DNA from 2 places in the Heyndrickxia faecalis genome. Region 2 is predicted to be linked to the other one. Evidence: a T-box and tRNA genes for the amino acid it is inferred to sense, from the RefSeq annotation. Region 2 holds a T-box; the other holds one or more tRNA genes.
What was found. The T-box of region 2 lies ahead of tyrS (tyrosine--tRNA ligase). A T-box ahead of a tRNA ligase gene usually reads a tRNA of that ligase, here a tRNA-Tyr.

Region 1 (5,405 bases), 360 kb from region 2:
AGGCTAAATACTCCCTAGTGACCGATAGTGAACTAGTACCGTGAGGGAAAGGTGAAAAGCACCCCGGGAGGGGAGTGAAAGAGATCCTGAAACCGTGTGCCTACAAGTAGTCAGAGCCCGTTAACGGGTGATGGCGTGCCTTTTGTAGAATGAACCGGCGAGTTACGGTCTCATGCAAGGTTAAGCTGAAGAAGCGGAGCCGCAGCGAAAGCGAGTCTGAACAGGGCGAAAGAGTATGAGGCCGCAGACCCGAAACCAGGTGATCTACCCATGTCCAGGGTGAAGGCAAGGTAACACTTGCTGGAGGCCCGAACCCACGCACGTTGAAAAGTGCGGGGATGAGGTGTGGGTAGCGGAGAAATTCCAATCGAACTTGGAGATAGCTGGTTCTCTCCGAAATAGCCTTAGGGCTAGCCTCAAGCGAAGAGTTTTGGAGGTAGAGCACTGTTTGGACGAGGGGCCCTCATCGGGTTACCGAATTCAGACAAACTCCGAATGCCAAAAACTTATGCTTGGGAGTCAGACTGTGAGTGATAAGATCCATGGTCGAAAGGGAAACAGCCCAGACCGCCAGCTAAGGTCCCAAAGTATACGTTAAGTGGAAAAGGATGTGGCGTTGCTTAGACAACCAGGATGTTGGCTTAGAAGCAGCCATCATTCAAAGAGTGCGTAATAGCTCACTGGTCGAGTGACGCTGCGCCGAAAATGTACCGGGGCTAAACGTATCACCGAAGCTGCGGATGGACACCATTTGGTGTCCGTGGTAGGAGAGCGTTCTAAGGGCGTTGAAGCCGGACCGGAAGGACCGGTGGAGTGCTTAGAAGTGAGAATGCCGGTATGAGTAGCGAAAGAAGGGTGAGAATCCCTTCCACCGAATGCCTAAGGTTTCCTGAGGAAGGCTCGTCCGCTCAGGGTTAGTCGGGGCCTAAGCCGAGGCCGAAAGGCGTAGGCGATGGACAACAGGTTGATATTCCTGTACCGCCTCTTCACCGTTTGAACGATGGGGGGACGCAGGAGGATAGGGCAAGCGCGACACTGGTTGATCGCGTCCAAGCAGTTAGGCCGGTGCGGAGGCAAATCCTTCGCGCCAAGGCGGAGCTGTGATGGCGAGGGAAATTTTAGTACCGAAGTTCCTGATTCCACACTGCCAAGAAAAGCCTCTAGTGAGGTGAAAGGCGCCCGTACCGCAAACCGACACAGGTAGGCGAGGAGAGAATCCTAAGGTGAGCGAGAGAACTCTCGTTAAGGAACTCGGCAAAATGACCCCGTAACTTCGGGAGAAGGGGTGCTTTTTGGGGTGTATGCCCCGGGAAGCCGCAGTGAATAGGCCCAGGCGACTGTTTAGCAAAAACACAGGTCTCTGCGAAGCCGCAAGGCGAAGTATAGGGGCTGACACCTGCCCGGTGCTGGAAGGTTAAGGAGAGGGGTTAGCCGTAAGGCGAAGCTCTGAACTGAAGCCCCAGTAAACGGCGGCCGTAACTATAACGGTCCTAAGGTAGCGAAATTCCTTGTCAGGTAAGTTCTGACCCGCACGAAAGGTGTAACGATCTGGGCACTGTCTCAACGAGAGACTCGGTGAAATTATAGTACCTGTGAAGATGCAGGTTACCCGCGACAGGACGGAAAGACCCCATGGAGCTTTACTGCAGCCTGATATTGAATTTCGGTACAGCTTGTACAGGATAGGTAGGAGCCTTGGAAACCGGAGCGCCAGCTTCGGCGGAGGCATCGGTGGGATACTACCCTGGCTGTATTGAAATTCTAACCCGCACCCCTTACCGGGGTGGGAGACAGTGTCAGGCAGGCAGTTTGACTGGGGCGGTCGCCTCCTAAAAGGTAACGGAGGCGCCCAAAGGTTCCCTCAGAATGGTTGGAAATCATTCGCAGAGTGTAAAGGCATAAGGGAGCTTGACTGCGAGACTTACAAGTCGAGCAGGGACGAAAGTCGGGCTTAGTGATCCGGTGGTTCCGCATGGAAGGGCCATCGCTCAACGGATAAAAGCTACCCTGGGGATAACAGGCTGATCTCCCCCAAGAGTCCACATCGACGGGGAGGTTTGGCACCTCGATGTCGGCTCATCGCATCCTGGGGCTGTAGTCGGTCCCAAGGGTTGGGCTGTTCGCCCATTAAAGCGGTACGCGAGCTGGGTTCAGAACGTCGTGAGACAGTTCGGTCCCTATCCGTCGCGGGCGCAGGAAATTTGAGAGGAGCTGTCCTTAGTACGAGAGGACCGGGATGGACGCACCGCTGGTGTACCAGTTGTCTTGCCAAAGGCATCGCTGGGTAGCTATGTGCGGAAGGGATAAGTGCTGAAAGCATCTAAGCATGAAGCCCCCCTCAAGATGAGATTTCCCACAGTTTATACTGGTAAGATCCCTGAAAGATGATCAGGTTGATAGGTCCGGGGTGGAAGCGCGGCGACGCGTGGAGCTGACGGATACTAATCGATCGAGGACTTAACCAAATAGAAAAGTGAAGGCCGCCTTGAAAAAGGTGCGCTGGAGCTAGACAATTCTCAAAGTTAGAAGTAAAAACGCATTCTCCGTTTACAGTTTTTTCTCCCATCCGGTTTTCAGGGAATCACATAATTCCTGTTGATAAGAAATGAAAACTTTGTTATAATGATTTTTGTCATTAAGGTCCGGTGGCGATGGCGGAAAGGTCACACCCGTTCCCATCCCGAACACGGAAGTTAAGCTTTCCAGCGCCGATGGTAGTTGGGGGTTTCCCCCTGCGAGAGTAGGACGCTGCCGGGCTTGTATTCCGCAGTAGCTCAGTGGTAGAGCAATCGGCTGTTAACCGATCGGTCGTAGGTTCGAATCCTACCTGCGGAGCCATCATGGAGAGCTGTCCGAGAGGCCGAAGGAGCACGATTGGAAATCGTGTAGGCGGCTAAAAGCTGTCTCAAGGGTTCGAATCCCTTGCTCTCCGTCATGATCCATATGGCCCGTTGGTCAAGCGGTTAAGACACCGCCCTTTCACGGCGGTAACACGGGTTCGAATCCCGTACGGGTCATCATTATAACTGGAGGATTAGCTCAGCTGGGAGAGCGTCTGCCTTACAAGCAGAGGGTCGGCGGTTCGATCCCGTCATCCTCCACCATTTTATCATCGCGGGGTGGAGCAGTCTGGTAGCTCGTCGGGCTCATAACCCGAAGGTCGCAGGTTCAAATCCTGCCCCCGCAATTTACATATAAAGGTCCCGTAGTGTAGCGGTTATCACGCCTGCCTGTCACGCAGGAGATCGCGGGTTCGATTCCCGTCGGGACCGCCATCCATTTTACATAATTGTGGCTCGGTAGCTCAGTCGGTAGAGCAAAGGACTGAAAATCCTTGTGTCGGCGGTTCGATTCCGTCCCGAGCCACCATTTGGCCGGTCTAGCTCAATTGGTAGAGCAACTGACTTGTAATCAGTAGGTTGGGGGTTCAAGTCCTCTGGCCGGCACCACGCAATATGGAGGGGTAGCGAAGTGGCTAAACGCGGCGGACTGTAAATCCGCTCCCTCAGGGTTCGGCGGTTCGAATCCGTCCCCCTCCATTTTTTAAAGGGGCATAGTTTAAAGGTAGAACAGAGGTCTCCAAAACCTCCAGTGTGGGTTCGATTCCTACTGCCCCTGCCATTATGATGGCGGTTGTGGCGAAGTGGTTAACGCACCGGATTGTGGCTCCGGCATTCGTGGGTTCGATTCCCACCATCCGCCCCATATTTATTGGGCCATAGCCAAGCGGTAAGGCAACGGACTTTGACTCCGTCATGCGCTGGTTCGAATCCAGCTGGCCCAGTATGCGGAAGTAGTTCAGTGGTAGAACATCACCTTGCCAAGGTGGGGGTCGCGGGTTCGAATCCCGTCTTCCGCTCCATTGATGGCGGCATAGCCAAGAGGTAAGGCAGAGGTCTGCAAAACCTTTATCACCGGTTCGATTCCGGTTGCCGCCTCCATCATATCATGCCGGTGTGGCGGAATTGGCAGACGCGCACGACTCAAAATCGTGTTCCTTCGGGAGTGTCGGTTCGACCCCGACCACCGGTATAATAGCATCACATTGAAAGCTGATGCCAAATGGAACGCTTCTCAAGATAAAGAGAAGCGTTTTTTTATTGCAATTATATTATTGAAGCCGAGGCCAATTTAAGTGGCTGCTTGAAAGCGTACACTTGTGAGTATCTATAGTTGTTTAACTTGTACAAAAAGGGAATTGATCTAATAAGAAAGGTTTGGAAATACTATCTTAGATTTTCCTTTTATAATGAGAACAGAACTGGGCAGCCTACTATTTACTAGGGTTGTTTTTTCTTTTTTTTACCGTAATCGTCCCATCTTTTTCAAGATAGGCCTGGTCAATTTCATCAAGCAAAAATACGCCCTGCTTTCTCAATAACTCCGACAGTTGATTCATATCAATTTTATTTTTTTTCAGTACGACTTTGTTAATTTTTCCTTTATCGATAATCACCGTTTTATCCCCGATAAGGAATTTTTCCAGTTTATCATAGCGATAAATGAGGATGTCAAAAATGATTTTAATGATGACCTAAACAGAAAGCATCACAAGAATGTAGTACCATTTTACACTTGGGTCATAAAGGCCGTTGCCGACGATTTCAGACAGCATTATGCTCCAGATGAAGTCGATTGGCGTAAGGTTTGAAATGCTTTTGGCGCCGGTACATTTTAGACAAAAAATGAGCGCAAGAAAGCCCATAATCAATTTTAATAAGTCCATGCCAATTTGCATCGCTAACCCCCTCCTTTAAAAGGTCCGGTTTTCTCTCGATTGTTCACTTTTACGGGGCTTTCCAACGATTGATCCAGTTATGCATACTGCTTCAACAAGCAGTCTATTTTCCATTTCGCCAACTTCATGAAGTTTGGATACCAATGCTCTTTCTGCTGCTTCTATTGGGAAGCTTGTACCCGAAACACCCAACGCCCATGGGTCCGATCATACGAGCACTGTTTTTCATTGCATTTTCCCTTAATTTCAGTATCATAAACGAACGTTCTCATCATTGGGATACACCGGACAGGTTAGGCAAATCATTTTGTTTTGGGAATCTGTTATTTTACAATAGATCTATCTTCACGAGTAGAAGGAAAGGAAGCGGACAATGGGTAGTCAAAAAAAGTTGAATGACGTTGCATTTTCGGTTTTAGATTTGATCCCCGTTTTATCTGGAAAGACACCGGCAGATTCGTTTAAAAATAGCCTAAGCCTCGCACAGCATGTTGAAAATTGGGGCTACAAACGATACTGGCTCGCGGAGCACCATAATATGGTGGGAGTAGCCAGCTCTGCAACGGCTGTTTTAGTCGGGTATATAGCGGCAGGGACGAAAACCATCCGTGTCGGGTCTGGCGGTGTGATGCTTCCAAATCATGCACCGCTTGTCGTGGCTGAGCAG
Region 2 (5,405 bases):
GTCTGTGCCCTGGTTCGGATGGATAAAAAGATCGGCGCGCTCTGCCATTTCGTTTTTGCGCATATCGGCAACAATCAGTTTCTGGCCGTGCAGTTTATGGGCCCGTTTGATGCGGGTCGCAAGGACCGGGTGGGCTTCCGCCGGGTTCGCGCCGACAATCATGACAAGGCCGGCTGACGCAATATCTTTAATCGTGCCGCTGTCGCCGCCCATGCCGACGGTTCTGAGCAGGCCGTCCGTTGCCGGCGACTGGCAATAGCGCGAACAGTTGTCGACATTGTTGGTTTCAAACACCTGGCGCGCCAGCTTTTGCATCAAATAGTTTTCTTCATTGGTAACTTTTGAAGAAGAAATAAAACCGACGGAATCTTTTCCGTATTGGGAATGGATTTCTTTCAGCCGGCTTGCCACCACGCTGAGCGCTTCATCCCATGACGTTTCTACAAATTTTCCGTCTTTGCGGACAAGCGGTTTTGTCAGCCGCTTATCGGAATTCACAAAATCCCAGCCGAATTTGCCTTTGATGCAAGTGGAGATGGCGTTTACCGGGCCTTCATGCTTCGGTTCGATTTTTAAAATTTTCCGGCCCTTTGTCCATACTTCAAATGTGCAGCCGACACCGCAGAAGGTGCAAACGGTTTTCGTTTTTTTCGTGCGCTGTTCGCGCATCGAAGCTTCGATTTCGGATATGGCAAAAATGCTGCCGTAACCCGGTTCGACTTTTTTCACAAGATCAATCATCGGGTCGAGCAGATCCTCTTCAAGCCCGGTTAAATAGCCTGCCTCGCCGAGCATCGATTTTTCCATCAGTGCATTGCAAGGGCAGACGGTGACGCAATGCCCGCAGGAAACGCATGACGATTCATTGATCGGAACGCCGTTATCCCAAATGACGCGCGGGCGTTCTACTTCCCAGTCAATGGAAAGCGTTTCGTTCACCTGCAGATTTTGGCAGGCTTCCACGCATCTCCCGCATGCGATGCACTGGTTCGGGTCGTACCGGTAAAACGGGTGCGAATAGTCGACCCCGCTTGCGTCCGTTTTTGGCGTAAACGGATATTTCTGGTGTTCGATGCCCATTTTTTCCGTTGTATTGTGGACGATGCAGTTGCCGTTGTTATTGTCGCACACCGTACAGTATAAAAGGTGGTTGGCGAGAATCCTGTCCATCGCGTCATGCCGGGCCGCTTCCGACCGGTCATCGCTGAGGCGGACCACCATGCCGTCCTCCGCCGCCGTCGAACAGGTGCGCATCAGTTCCCCGTTCACTTCCGCAATACACGTGTCGCAAGTTTGGATCGGATCTACTTCCGGGTAATAGCAAATTTGTGGATGAAAAATATCATTCCGGTTGATCACATCGATGATTTTCTCGCCGGGGCGGGCTTCATAATCCCGGCCATCAATCGTGATGTGAATCGATTTGGTTTCCATTTCTTTTCCTCCTTTTGCAAACAGTGAAGGCAGGCCTTCAGAAAAGAATACAAAAAACCGGCAACTCTGTTACTTATACCAAACCTTTGCAAAAATAAAACTATCATTCTCTTTTTTTATTCTAGCATCTGATGCAAAAATGAACAAACCATCAGAGTGTTTTGCCTATTTGAGCGGGCGGCTTTTGTTTTTAATCTGATTCCTTTAAAATAAAACATTATAGACAGGGGGCTGTTGAACCCATGAAAAATGTGGACACGCAGAGGGAAATTCTCCGTTTCAAGAACGGGAGGCTCGAACGGGCGCTGGATACAGTCGCAACGGAATTCCCGGTGACATTAAAAGTGAATGGGCAGGAATGGGTGACGATGGTGTGCACACCTGAATATATCGAGGACATGGCGGTCGGTTATCTTGTGTCGGAAAGGGTTGTCCGGCGCTATGAAGATATCCGCGACATCTGGACGGATGAAAAAGGAGGATTCGTCCATGTCCGGACCGATCATCTTAATCCTTATTACGAACAGCTGCAAAATAAACGTTATATCACCTCCTGCTGTGGAATGAGCAGGCAGGCGTTTGTTTTTGTCAATGATGCTCTGGCGGCGAAAAAAATGGACGGTGTGCACGTCCGGATTACAGTTGATGATTGTTTCCGGCTGATGGAAGCATTGCAGGAGAATGCCGAAGTGTTTAAAAAAACAGGGGGCGTCCATAATGCTGCGCTGTGCGATGCCGGCGGGATCCTTGTCAGCCGGATGGATATCGGCCGCCATAACGCGCTTGATAAAATTTACGGATATTGTTTGAAAAATCAGGTTTCCACAAAAGGGAAAATCCTTGCATTCAGCGGGCGCATTTCCTCGGAAATTTTATTGAAGACAGCCAAAATCGGCTGCGAGGTGATTTTATCGAAATCGGCACCCACCACACTCGCCCTGGAATCCGCCGAAGAACTCGGCATTACCACGATCGGCTTTATCCGCGGCGGGTCGATGAATATTTACACCTGCCCGGAACGGATTGCCGGTGTTGCCGCCCATGCCCGGTGATTGCCGGGTGTATACGATCGGAAAGGCACGGTTTGGGTTGGAAGAAAACGGGAAGACACGCTGGAAGGCGTGCTTCGGGACGGAACAGGGCCTTTGCCGGATGAGGAAAGGTTAAAATGGGCATTACCGGATTTGAAGAAAGCGCTGGTGCAGCCTGCTTGGCAAGGTTGACATTTCAAAATGTATATGGTAAAAATAACTTACAATTTGATGAATGAAGCGTCGAAAGGATCAAGTAGCTTCCTGTTGCTGCATACAAGAGAGCCGGTGGTTGGTGCGAACCGGTACAGGCAGGCGGCGAATTACACCCCGGAGCTTTTGCCGGATACGGCAGACGGCCCCCAGCCGTTATCCAAATGAGTGGAGAAGCAATTCTCAAGTTGGGTGGTAACGCGATACAATCGTCCCTTCGTTTTGACGGAGGGGCGTTTTTATTGTTTACAGGAAAAAGAAGGCAGCATACAGGTTTCATGATCCCATCATCGTTAAGTAGGGCACTTGGAACCTGAAAGATGCCGGCACCAGAGGCTACATAAAAAAGGAGTGGGATTTTAAATGGATTTACTTGAAGATTTAAAATGGCGGGGGATCATTTACCAGCAAACAGACGAAGAAGGGCTCGCGGAGTTGCTTCAAAACCGGAAAGTGACCCTGTATTGCGGGATTGACCCGACAGGCGACAGCATGCATATCGGGCATCTTCTCCCGTACCTCACGCTGCGTCGCTTCCAGCAGGCGGGACACCGGCCGATTGTCGTGCTCGGCGGGGCAACCGGCATGATCGGCGACCCGAGCGGCAAGAAGGAAGAAAGAAAGCTGTTAACGGTTGAAAAGGTCAAGCAAAACGGCGAAGCATTGAGAAAACAGCTGGAACGATTTTTCGATTTTGACGGCGAGTCAGCCGCCATCATGGTCAATAACTATGACTGGCACGGCTCGATGGACCTTGTTACTTTCCTGCGTGATTACGGAAAGCATATCGGCATCAACTACATGCTTGCAAAAGATACGATCGCATCCCGGCTTGAAACTGGTATTTCGTTTACGGAATTTACATATACGATCCTCCAGGCCGTCGACTACTTTAACTTGTATAAACAATACAACTGCCGCCTGCAAATCGGCGGAAGTGACCAGTGGGGCAATATTACAAGCGGCCTTGAGCTGATCCGCAAGCTTGAACCGGAAGGCGAAAAAGCTTTCGGACTAACCATTCCGCTTGTCACAAAAGCGGACGGCACCAAATTCGGGAAAACAGAAAGCGGCGCAGTCTGGCTCGATGCCGAGAAAACATCGCCATATGAGTTTTACCAGTTCTGGGTCAACACGGCTGACCTCGATGTCGTAAAATACTTGAAGTACTTCACCTTCTTGCCAAAAGAAGAAATCGAAGAGCTGGAAAAATCGGTTGAAACCGAACCGCATCTCCGCAAAGCCCAAAAAGCGCTGGCCGCGGAAATGACAAAACTGATCCATGGGGAGGAAGCATTGCAGCAGGCTTTGAATATTACGGAAGCATTGTTCAGCGGCAATGTGAAGAAACTGTCGGCTGAAGAAATGAAGCAGGGATTTAAAGATGTTCCGTCATTCCAGCTTGAAAGCGAAGAACAAAAGCAGCTTGTGGAGTTGCTCGTTGCCGCCAAAATCTCCCCGTCAAAACGCCAGGCACGCGAAGATATCCAAAACGGTGCCATTTACGTAAACGGTGACCGCATAACGGATCTCGGCTATGCGTTAGGGGAACAGGATAAAATCGGCGGCGAATTTACCGTCATTAGAAGGGGAAAGAAAAAATACTTTTTAATTAAACATTGAGGATAAAGGGATGCACAATGGAGATGCCTAAAATGTGCATCCCTTTTTTATGGTTCCAATTGCGACTTGCCTTTCTCTTTTCGTTTTTCCCGCCGGAAGTCAGCTCCCAATTCCAAATTTTTTCAACTTCTGATACAAGGTGACCCTTGAAATGCCCAGTTCTTTTGCTGCGGCGGATTTGTTCCCGCCTGCTTTGCGCAATGCTTTTTCGATGAGCTGTTTTTCCATATTTTCTTTTTCCACAGGCAAAGTGCCGCTTTCCGGGATGGCACTTCCGGACGGTTGGGTTTCATTTCCCTGGAAAAAGCGGAGAAGGGAGGCGCGGTCAATAAACGGCTTTTCTGATAGGATCACCATCCGTTCCATTAAATTCCGGAGCTCCCGGACATTCCCTGGCCAATGATACGCTTGCAGGAAAGAAAGGGCATCAGGGGCGAGTTCCGGTTCAGGCATCTTGTACTGGACGGCAAATTGTTTCAGAAAGTAGCGGGCGAGGACAGGAATATCGTCTGTGCGCACCCTTAATGGCGGCATCGTAATTTGAATAACATTTAACCGGTAATAAAGGTCCGACCTGAATGTCTTTTCTTTCATCATTTTTTCAATGTCTTGGTTGGTGGCGGCAATAAAACGGACATTGATTTTCCTGCCCGAAGCGTCGCCAATGCGGTAAATCACTTTTTCCTGCAGCACGCGCAGCAGCTTCACCTGCATATCTAGCGGCAGTTCGCCGATTTCGTCCAAAAACAGCGTACCCCCGTCCGCTTCTTCAATTTTTCCCGCTTTTCCTTTTTTCTCCGCACCCGTAAACGTGCCTGGTTCATAGCCGAATAATTCGCTTTCAAACAGGGCGGAAGGGATCGAGCCGCAGTTCACCGGAATAAAAGGGCCGTTTTTCCGCGCGCTTGCTTCATGGATGGCGCGCGCGCATATTTCTTTCCCGGTGCCGGACTCGCCGAGAATAAGCGTGACGGCATCCGTTTTCGCCGCTTTCGCCGCAATTTGGATCGTATCCCGGAGCGCGCGGCTTTTCCCCTTTAATTTGGAAAAAGGCGTTTCTTCATAGCTTGTGTACATTTTTTGGCGCAGTTCATTCAGTTCTAT

Region 1: it has a tRNA-Tyr gene. The T-box ahead of tyrS (tyrosine--tRNA ligase) is inferred to sense a tRNA for this amino acid. The anticodon was not compared.

Annotation. Positions count from the first base shown of each region.
Region 1 covers NZ_CP158453.1:983,644-989,048, forward strand. The annotation lists rRNA gene ABR335_RS04470 (23S ribosomal RNA) at 1-2,465, shown strand, start outside; rRNA gene rrf (5S ribosomal RNA) at 2,642-2,757, shown strand; tRNA gene ABR335_RS04480 (tRNA-Asn) at 2,764-2,838, shown strand; tRNA gene ABR335_RS04485 (tRNA-Ser) at 2,843-2,932, shown strand; tRNA gene ABR335_RS04490 (tRNA-Glu) at 2,946-3,017, shown strand; tRNA gene ABR335_RS04495 (tRNA-Val) at 3,029-3,104, shown strand; tRNA gene ABR335_RS04500 (tRNA-Met) at 3,114-3,187, shown strand; tRNA gene ABR335_RS04505 (tRNA-Asp) at 3,200-3,275, shown strand; tRNA gene ABR335_RS04510 (tRNA-Phe) at 3,294-3,369, shown strand; tRNA gene ABR335_RS04515 (tRNA-Thr) at 3,374-3,449, shown strand; tRNA gene ABR335_RS04520 (tRNA-Tyr) at 3,458-3,539, shown strand; tRNA gene ABR335_RS04525 (tRNA-Trp) at 3,548-3,621, shown strand; tRNA gene ABR335_RS04530 (tRNA-His) at 3,630-3,705, shown strand; tRNA gene ABR335_RS04535 (tRNA-Gln) at 3,713-3,784, shown strand; tRNA gene ABR335_RS04540 (tRNA-Gly) at 3,788-3,862, shown strand; tRNA gene ABR335_RS04545 (tRNA-Cys) at 3,868-3,941, shown strand; tRNA gene ABR335_RS04550 (tRNA-Leu) at 3,951-4,032, shown strand; gene ABR335_RS04555 (YetF domain-containing protein) at 4,274-4,531, opposite strand; gene ABR335_RS04560 (hypothetical protein) at 4,535-4,738, opposite strand; gene ABR335_RS04565 (LLM class flavin-dependent oxidoreductase) at 5,112-5,405, shown strand, end outside.
Region 2 covers NZ_CP158453.1:1,348,098-1,353,502, forward strand. The annotation lists gene fdhF (formate dehydrogenase subunit alpha) at 1-1,434, opposite strand, end outside; gene fdhD (formate dehydrogenase accessory sulfurtransferase FdhD) at 1,677-2,486, shown strand; T-box leader at 2,700-2,898, shown strand; gene tyrS (tyrosine--tRNA ligase) at 3,042-4,301, shown strand; gene ABR335_RS06390 (sigma-54 interaction domain-containing protein) at 4,401-5,405, opposite strand, start outside.